DNA from 3 places in the Mesorhizobium sp. B2-4-1 genome. Region 3 is predicted to be linked to each of the others. Evidence: predicted binding sites of a transcription regulator. Region 3 holds the regulator's gene; each other region holds the start of a gene.

Region 1 (3,243 bases), on a different contig from region 3:
TCAGCTGCTGATGCCAATAGGGATAGAGCAGGGGCGGGCGGCTGACCGCGTCGAGGCGATCACGTTCCTCGCCGGCCAGCGTCAGGCTGGCCGCCGCGATATTGTCCCTGAACTGGGCCTCGTTGCGCCCGCCGATCACAAGCGAGCTGATAGCCGGCCGGCCAAGCAGCCAGGCAAGCGCCACCTGTGCGGCGGACACACCGCGGGCCTTACCGATTTCGACCAGCACATCGACGATCCGCCACAGCCGGTCCTCGTCGCGGATTGGCGGTTCGGACCAGCCGGCGACCTGGCGCGCGGTCGGGTTGTCACGGTGATACTTGCCCGACAGCAGGCCGCCCGCCAGCGGGCTCCACACCAGCACGCCCAATCCCTGGTCGACCGAGATCGGCAGCAGCTCGTATTCGGCTTCGCGTGCTTCGAGCGTGTAGTGGATCTGCTGGGTGACGAAGCGCGGCTGATGGCGGGTGTCACTGATGGAGAGCGCCTTCATCACCTGCCAGCCGGAATAGTTGGAGCAGCCGATATAGCGGATCTTCCCCTGGCCGACCAGCGTGTCGAGCGCGGCGATGGTCTCTTCGAGTGGCGTCACGCCGTCCCATTCGTGCAGGAAATAGATATCGATGACGTCGGTCTTGAGCCGCTTAAGGCTTTTCTCGCATTCGCGGATCAAATGATGGCGCGACAGGCCTTCGTCATTGGGACCGTCGCCGATGCGCATGCGCGCCTTGGAGGCGATCAGCACGTCGTTCCTGCGCTTGCCGCCGAGTGCCTCGCCGATGATCTCCTCCGACAGGCCGTCCGAATAGACATTGGCCGTGTCGATGAGATTGATGCCGGCATCAATGCACAGATCGATCATGCGCTTCGCCTCGGCGAGATCGCTGTTGCCCACAGCCGCGAACGGGCCGGCGCCGCCAAAGGTCATGGTGCCCATCGTCAGCGCCGAAACCTTCAGGCCGGAACGGCCGAGAGTGCGGTATTCCATGTCAGTCCTCGCGATTGAGAAGAATGGCCCGATCAGGTTGCTGGATTTGTAGGACAATCCGTGCGGCTTGTCGCCCTCCGGCCCCAGCACACCGATGAGCGGCCGTGGCGTGCCCCTGCAATAAAACCGTCATTGCCGGCCTATACTCAGTCGATCAGGGCGTTGCGCGCCGCCGTCAGGACGCGACCAGTGCGCCCGGTCGTTGCCGGAGGCGGCAGCTTGCAGATGGAGGAACACCGATGAATGAATCCATACCCAAGTCCGGCGCCCGGGACTGGCTGGAAGCCGAACTCGCCGACACGCTCGACGAGGACTATGAACTGGAGATGTCGGAACCGGCGCTGTCGCTGGAGATCGCCAGGATCTACAAGAACGCGCATCCGCCTTCTATCGACCGCATGCAGTATTTTCGCGACCTGATCGGGCTGCAATCCGAGCTGATCAAGCTGCAATCCTGGGTCGCCTACCACAAGAAGAAGCTTGTGGTGATCTTCGAAGGCCGCGATTCGGCTGGCAAGGGCGGCGTCATCAAGCGCATCACCCAGCGGCTCAACCCGCGGATCTGCCGCGTCGTGGCGCTTCCGGCACCGACCGAGCGAGAGACGTCGCAATGGTATTTCCAGCGTTATGTGCCGCACCTGCCGGCCGGCGGCGAGATCGTTCTGTTCGACCGCTCCTGGTACAACCGTTCCGGCGTCGAGCGGGTGATGGGTTTCGCTGGGCCCGATCAGGTGGAGGAATTCTTCCGTGACGTGCCGGAGTTCGAGCGCATGCTGGTCCGTTCGGGCATCACGCTGGTCAAATACTGGTTCTCGATCACCGACGAGGAACAACAGATGCGCTTCCTGATGCGCATCCACGATCCGATGAAGCAGTGGAAGCTGTCGCCGATGGACCTGCAGTCGCGGGTGCGCTGGGAACAGTACACCAAGGCCAAGGAAGAGACCTTCGCCCGTACCAACATTCCGGAGGCGCCCTGGTTCATCGTCGAGGGCAACGACAAGAAGCGCGCCCGGCTGAACTGCATCGACCACCTCTTGCAGCAGGTTCCCTATGAAGAGGTGCCGCACGAGGAGATCACGCTGCCCGAGCGGGTCTTCAATCCCGAATACGAGCGCCAGGTGCTGCCGCGCGAGCTCTACGTGCCCGAGAAGTATTGAACGAGAGTTTGTCCTTCTCCCCGTATAGTGACGGGGAGAAAGGATCTGCACCAAGGGTTGCCAATTCCCACTGTCGCAGACAACTAATTCCTAAGTCCGCTTGATGACGACATGCGTGGCAAGCGGCGTCGCTACTTGTTCGCTGCACGCGTAGCCGAGCTTCGGCATATCAATCCCGGCGAAGAGGTGCTCGCCGGAGCCGAGCAGCACCGGCGAGATCGCCAGATGCATCTCGTCGATGAGCCTCTCCTGGAGGTACTGCCGGATGGTGGCGACGCCGCCGCCGACCCGCACATCGCTGCCATTGGCCGCTGCCCTTGCCTGCTCGAGCGCCGAATGGATGCCATCCGTAATGAAGTAAAAGGTCGTGCCGCCCTCCATGACGATCGGCTCGCGCGCATGGTGGGTCAGCACGAAGACCGGCACATGATAGGGCGGGTTGTCGCCCCACCAGCCCTTCCAGTTTTCGTCAGGCCATTCGCCGCGGATCGGCCCGAACATGTTGCGGCCGAGGATCCAGGCGCCGACATTCTCGAAGCTGCGCGCCGCGAACGCCTCGTTGATATCGGTTGTGCCGTCATCGTCTCCGAGCACCATCTTGCGGAAGGTGCGGGTACCGATCATCCATTTGTGCAGGGCTTCCCCACCGACGCCGAGCGGGTTTTTCAAATCCTGGTCGGGACCGGCGCCGTAACCGTCGAGCGACAAGGTGAATGCGTTGACGCGAAGTCTGGACATGGAAAGCCTCCTCAGACCAGTTGTATTTTGCAAGCAGTTACTTTCTAGCAAACCGATTGCAAATTGCAAGTAGTATTTTCCGCGATCGAAAAGATGCATATCCGTACTTCGCCTATGCGATGTCCAGAGTGTTGCCTGATGGTTGGTGCGGATGCCAAAATGGCGGTTGCCGAGACAGCCGCTATACCGGCTCATTTGCCGGTGGGTCCATGAAGAGCATATGGTTTGACGGCGCTGGGGAAACTATGCTCTCAGCATCTCCGCCACCTCAGGGGCGAAATAGGTCAAAATGCCGTCACAGCCGGCGCGTTTGAAGGCAAGAAGCGATTCCAGCATGACCTTTTCGCCGTCGATCCA
Region 2 (3,243 bases), on a different contig from region 3:
CCAGCCCGTAGCCGCGTGTGAATTGCGGTGGCGCCTTGGCCGAGCCCTTGAACTGATTGACCATCTGGCATTCGGTAACGCGCGCGGTACCGAGCGGCACAGCGAAAGGCAGTTCGGGCACGTCGAGCTCCAGCTCGACCTCGCCGATGCGGATCTCGCCGACGAAGGGATGGTTGCGGGCATAGCCGCGCTGCGTGGAATAGCCGAGCGCCAGCAGGAAGCCCTCGTCGCCGCGCGACAGCGCCTGCAGGCGGATGTCGCGAGCCATCGGGAACTCCAGCGGCTCGCGGGTAATGTCGCCGGGGACATGGTCCTGCGGCATGTCTCCGTCCGGCTCGATCAGCCCATCGCGAGCGAGGATCGCCGAGACGCGCGGCATTGGCTGCGCTTCCGTCTCGCGCCGCAAGGGCGCGGCGACATCGGCGCCGGCGGCAAGCTCGGGATCGAGCAGCCGGTGCGTGTAGTCGAAGGTGGGCCCAAGCAACTGGCCGCCGGGCAGGTCCTTGTAGGTCGCCGAAACGCGGCGTTCGACCAGCATGGTGGCGGTGTCGATGGCATTTGTATAGCCAAAGCGCGGCAGCGTGGTGCGGTAGGCCCGCACCAGGAAGATCGCCTCGATCATGTCGCCGCGCGCCTGCACGATAGCGAGTGCGGCGAGTTCGCGATCGTAAAGCGAGCCTTCGCTCATCACCCGGTCGACGCCGAGCGCCAGCTGTTCGACGATCTGGTCGAGGCGCAGTGCCGGTACCGAGCGGTCACCGCGCCGACGGTCAGCGAGCAGGCTGTGGGCGTTGGCGATCGCGGCTTCGCCGCCTTTTACCGCAACATACATCGCTAGGCCTCCGTCGTCTTGATGCGTGTCGTACGCGGCAGGCAGGCGAGGCTGTCATGTGCCGCCAGGATGATGTCGACGCCGCGCGGAAAGCGGTTGATGTTCTGCTTCCACTGCTCGATGAAATGACGCGGCATGCGGGCCGGCGCGATCGTCGCCGTCTTCTCGATGCCAGGACCTTCGAGCAGCAGCGGCGTGCCTGACGTGAGATCGCCTACCTGCAGGATCAATGTGGTCGAGCGGTCGGGATAGTCCTGCGTGCCTTGCGAGAAACCGTCGAGCGCCATCATCTCGGCCGGCGAGGCCACAAACGCGAAATGCGCGTCGGCCGGGGTGTTGGCCAGCGGCGCACCGCTGTGAAAGCCGAGCCAGGACATGACCGCTGCCGAGGCATGCAGGGCCGGGTCGAGCCAGAGCGGCGTGTCATTGTCGCACAATGCCAGCGCAACCGCGCCCGATGTCGCCGAAAGCGGCGCCGGCGGGCGGGCCAGGGCCGGCAAGGGTTGCACGCTGCCCGGCCGCGCCATTGCGTCCATGACGGCGCGAAACACCGTCTGGGCGTTGAACACCGGATCGGCGAACCCGCCCTCGATCGATTGCGCTGCGATATCCATCAATCTTCTCCGCGAACCATGGTGAAGAAATCCACCTTCGTTGCCGCCGTTTCGGCGCGGCGCCTTTCTCGTGCCGTGGTCAAGGCAGCCCGCAGCGGCGCGAGAAGGCCCGTTTCGACCGCCTCTCGGTGGGCGGGGTCCTGCCACAGCGCGTCGGCGATGGCCGCCAGCTTCGCCTTCTGCTTGTCGCGGCCGAGCGCATAGCAATGGCCGACCTGTCCGGACGGCAGGCGCACTGTGGCGCGGGTCACGGTGGCCTCGCCGACATTGAACGGCGCGCCGCCGCCGCCGATGCGGCCGCGCATGGTAACCAGGCCGGTCTCGGGACCGCGCAGCAGTTCGGCCTCGGCAGGCAGGCCGGATTCGTTCCAGAGGCGAACGATGTCGTCGCCGCTGGACTGCGCCAGGGTTGCCATGGCCGCCTTGCGTTCGGCCTGGTCGCGCGCTTCCTGTCCTCGCATGAGCAACACCCTTGCTTCTAATTTGTCTATTGATATAGACAATCATACGAATTATACCCATTACCTAACGCGAGTCCATGACGGGTGCGTGACAGGGGCCGGCCAGGGGCGAAACCGTGAACGGAAAACACGTGGCTGACGGTATCGAGCGGCGCAGCGGCGTCTCGTTGTGGCGCCAGATCGCCGACCGAATCCTGCAATCGATCGCTGCCGGCGATTTTGCCGAGAATGCCGCGCTGCCGCCGGAGGTGGCGCTGGCCGAGCGCTATGGCGTCAACCGTCACACGGTGCGCAGCGCCATCGCGGCGCTCGTGCAAGACGGGGTACTGCGGGCCGAGCAGGGGCGCGGCACTTTCGTGCTGTCGCGCAAGCGGCTGTCCTATCCGATCGGCGCGCGCACGCGATTTTCAACCGGCTTGCAGGGCCAGGCGTCGGAGCGGCATATCGTGCTGCTGGCCTCATCGGTCGAGCCCGCCAGCCGGCGCGTCGCCGAAGCCCTGGGCGTTGCCAGGGGATCGGATGTGATTCGCCTGGAGACGCGCGGCGAGGCCGATGGGAAGCCGGTGTCGCGCGCTTCCGGCTGGTTCGACGCCAGGCGCTTCGCCGGCATCGATGTGGCCATGGCCGAGACCGGGTCGATCACCGCATCGCTCAAGCGTTTCGGCATAGACGATTATCTCAGGCAATCGACGGTGCTGTCGGCGCGTCACGCCGATGCTTCCGACCTTGCCGACCTCGATCTGCAGCCGGGCGGCATCGTGCTGGTCACGATGGCCGTCAACATGACGACGGACGGCCGGCCGATCCAATTCGCCGAGGCGCGCTTCCCGGCGGAGCGGGTGGAGCTGAAACTGTCGGCGCTGTAGGGCGTGTCGGCCTTATACTAACGCTGGTACCAGACCAGCTCGGTTGTCAGCGGCTTGGCGGTTTGGGGGTCGCCCTGCGCGGGGCGTGGTCAATACGGGCCGGGTTCACGATCTGCCAGCTTATGCCCCCACCTCGATCACGGCCTTGATCAGGCCGGATTTCTCATGCGCCCAGCGGGCGAGATCACGTGGCGTGTCGGCAAGCGTGGTGCGGTGGGTGACGAGCTTGGCCAGCGGCACGGCGCCATCGCGGATCGAAGCGGCGACGTGGTCAAAGTCGGCCCTCAAGGCATTGCGGCTGCCGACAAGCGTCATCTCGCGCTTGTGGAATTCGGGGTCGGAAAAGGCGATGTCGTCCTTCACGACGCTGACCAGCACCAATGTCCCGCCATGCGCGACATGAGCGAAGGCCGACTGCACCGAGCCGGTGTTCCCGGTGGCGTCGAAGACCACGTCGAAGCCTTCGCCTG
Region 3 (3,243 bases):
CTTGTCGCCGGCGGCTTCGATCGCCTTCTTCATGGCGGCCTCGTCGGTCTTCCAGCGCTCTTCCTGGAAGTTCGACCAGGAAACGCCGATGACCTTGTCCTTCGCCTGCGCGACCGACGCGAGCGTCAGCGACATGGCGACACCCGCCAGGATGGCGGCTGTGAATCTCTTCATCTTAATCCTCCCTGCGCCGCGTATGGCGCGACCAAACAGGCCCGTAGGCCGGCACAAAGGCTCTATTTTTTCGAGCCTCGAAAAAACACTGGTCCATCGTCGGAACGCTGTCAACGTCGATTCTGATGTATTTTGATGTCCTCGTGAATTTTTTTCGAGCTCCGGAATAAATAATGACAGCCAAGGCCGGTTCTGCCAGTATTTGACGGTCGTCGGGATCCTGGGGAGAGAACGCGGCGACGGGGAGGATGCGAGAAACATGTCGGTCGGAATCCGCCACGACGATTTGCGCCGACGCAACCGGGCGATGGTGATCGCGGCCGTGCGCCGTGCCGGGCAGCCCTCGCGCACCGAGATTGCCGCGACCACCGGGCTCAGCCATTCCACCATATCGGCGATCTCCTCCGACCTGATTGGCGAAGGCATCCTGGCGCAGAGCAAGCCGAGCGAGGCCGGTGCGCTGAAACGCGGCCGGCCGCAGGTCGGCCTCAGCCTCAACCCTGAAGCCGCGGCGGTGATGACCGTGGTGCTGTCGCTGAATTTTCTCTCCGTCGCCGTCATCGACTATGCCGGCCAGGTGATATCTGAAGAGCAGCGCCGGCTGGACACGCTCACCCTGTCGCGCGAGGCGCTGATCGGCGAATGCGTGGCCATCGTCAGGCGGCGGTTCGAGGATCCCGACCTCGACGTCGGCAGCATCGCCCGTATCGCGCTGGCGATCCAGGGCATCACCGACACGGATGCGCGCACCATGCTGTGGTCGCCGATCACGCCGCAGACCGACATCGCCTTCGCCGACATACTGGAGGCCGAGTTCGGCATTCCCGCCACCATGGAGAACGATTGCAACATGATGGCGGTGGCGCTGCGCTGGCGCGATCCCCAGCGCTACCGCGACGACTTCATCGCCATCCTTTTGTCGCACGGCATCGGCATGGGCTTGGTGCTGAAGGGTGAACTGTTCACCGGCACCCATTCATCCGGAGGCGAGTTCGGCCACATGATCCATCGCCCCGGCGGGGCGCTCTGCCGCTGCGGGCGGCGCGGCTGCGTCGAGGCCTATGCCGGCAACTATGCCATCTGGCGCAACGCGAGGCAGCTTGGCGAGGACACCGAGCCCGTCGACGTCAGCGACGCCGACATGCGCACCCTGGCGGCCTCGGCGCGCGAAAAGGACGGGCCGGAGCGCGAAGCCTACCGCAAGGCCGGCGAGGCGCTGGGTTACGGCCTTGGCAGCCTGTTCGCGCTGATCGATCCGGCGCCGGTCGCCATGGTCGGCGTCAGCGCCGCCGCCTTCGACCTGATCGAGCCGGCTCTGCGCGAGGCCATTGCCCAGACCGCCGGCGGCCAGCACTCGAAATCGATTTCCTTCGACACCGAGCCGAACGAACTGCCACTGATCCGCGAGGGCTGCGCCATGCGCGCGCTGACCTTCGTCGACCAGGAGATTTTCGCGCCGGGGGCACAGGCGAAATCAGGCGTGGGCGAGAACGTTGCGTGACATATCCCTAGTCTTCGCGAATCGCATACCCCGCGCCCCGAATGGTGCGGATCACGTCAGGCATGCGGCCATTGTTGACCGCCTTGCGCAGCCGGCCGACATGCACGTCCACGGTGCGCTCGTCGATATAGATCGTTTCGCCCCAGACATTGTCGAGCAGTTGGCTGCGCGAGAACACGCGGCCGGGATGTCGCATCATGAATTCGAGCAGGCGGAACTCGGTCGGCCCGAGCCGGATCTCGCTTTTCTTGCGGTAGACCCGGTGCGATTCACGGTCGAGCACGATGTCGCCGACCTTGAGCACGCTGGACAGAACTTCGGGCTTGGCGCGGCGCAGCAGCGCCTTGACGCGTGCCATGAATTCCGGCGTTGAGAACGGCTTGACCAGATAGTCGTCGGCGCCGGTGGAGAGACCGCGCACCCGGTCGCTTTCCTCGCCGCGCGCCGTCAGCATGATGATCGGCAGCCGCTCGGTCTCGGGCCGCATGCGGAGACGGCGGCAGAGCTCGATGCCGGACACCGCCGGCACCATCCAGTCGAGCACAAGAAGGTCAGGGACATTCTCCTGCAAGCGGATCTCGGCTTCGTCGCCGCGCGTCACCACCTCTACCTGATAACCCTCCGATTCCAGATTGTAACGGAGCAGCACACCCAGCGGCTCCTCGTCCTCCACCACCATGATGCGTGGCGCGATCATCGACTGGTCACCCCTGCCGTCAAGCCGCTGGCGCCGACATCGCCGTCTCGTCCTGCTTCGGGCGATTGGCGGGCAATTGCGTGCCGGTCAGCACATAATAGGCATTTTCGGCAATGTTGGTCACGTGATCGCCGATGCGCTCGAGATTCTTGGCGCAGAACAAAAGATGCGTGCAGGCGGTGATGTTGCGCGGATCCTCCATCATGTAGGTCAGCAGCTCGCGGAACACCGATGTGTATTTGACGTCGATGCGTTCATCGTCGGCGCGCAGCTTGGCAAGTGCCGCGGCATCGCGCGCCGCATACTCCTCGATCACGCCTTGCACCTGGATCAGCACAAGCTGCGCCATGGCGTCGATGGAGTGCGACAGGTCGCGCGGCGTGGCGGCAAGGCCGACGGTGCCGACGCGCTTGGCGATGTTCTTGGCGAGATCGCCGATGCGTTCGAGATCGCCCGCCATGCGGATCGAGCCGACGACATGGCGCAGATCGTCCGCCATGGGCTGCCGCTTGGCGATCAGGGTGATGGCGCGGTCGTCGAGTTCGCGCTGGCGCGCATCCATGATCGCGTCGTCGGAGACGACGCGCTGGGCGAGCGCGTTGTCGGAATTCAGGAGCGCCTTGGTCGCGCCGCCGACCATCGATGAGGCGAGATCGCCCATGTCGCGGATCAGCCTGCTGATCTGTCCGAGATCTTCGTCAAAGGCTGCGACTGTGTGTTCGGCCATGATCTTGGTCCTCGTATGCCTGGGATCAGCCGAAGCGGCCGGTGATATAGTCCTGCGTGCGCTTCTCGCGGGGCGACGTGAAGATCTTCTCGGTGCGGTCGAACTCGACCAGCTCGCCCAGATACATGAAGGCGGTCTGCTTCG

What was found. The regulator PhoB, encoded in region 3, activates phosphate uptake and scavenging genes when phosphate is short. The targets are predictions, from matches to a motif close to TGTCATNNANCTGTCAT.
Region 1: the regulator PhoB is predicted to act here: its motif matches at 1,105-1,121, upstream of ppk2 (polyphosphate kinase 2).
Region 2: the regulator PhoB is predicted to act here: its motif matches at 1,985-2,001, upstream of phnF (phosphonate metabolism transcriptional regulator PhnF).

Annotation. Positions count from the first base shown of each region.
Region 1 covers NZ_VFVN01000002.1:249,945-253,187, reverse strand. Annotated here, with positions in the region: gene FJ949_RS05875 (aldo/keto reductase) at 1-988, opposite strand, end outside; gene ppk2 (polyphosphate kinase 2) at 1,228-2,148, shown strand; gene FJ949_RS05865 (dihydrofolate reductase family protein) at 2,239-2,886, opposite strand; gene hemB (porphobilinogen synthase) at 3,130-3,243, opposite strand, start outside.
Region 2 covers NZ_VFVN01000012.1:72,733-75,975, reverse strand. Annotated here, with positions in the region: gene FJ949_RS25600 (carbon-phosphorus lyase complex subunit PhnI) at 1-832, opposite strand, end outside; gene phnH (phosphonate C-P lyase system protein PhnH) at 835-1,446, opposite strand; gene phnG (phosphonate C-P lyase system protein PhnG) at 1,446-1,907, opposite strand; gene phnF (phosphonate metabolism transcriptional regulator PhnF) at 2,024-2,773, shown strand; gene FJ949_RS25580 (zinc-binding alcohol dehydrogenase family protein) at 2,894-3,243, opposite strand, start outside.
Region 3 covers NZ_VFVN01000013.1:63,746-66,988, reverse strand. Annotated here, with positions in the region: gene xylF (D-xylose ABC transporter substrate-binding protein) at 1-174, opposite strand, end outside; gene FJ949_RS26285 (ROK family protein) at 434-1,675, shown strand; gene phoB (phosphate regulon transcriptional regulator PhoB) at 1,683-2,372, opposite strand; gene phoU (phosphate signaling complex protein PhoU) at 2,392-3,099, opposite strand; gene pstB (phosphate ABC transporter ATP-binding protein PstB) at 3,125-3,243, opposite strand, start outside.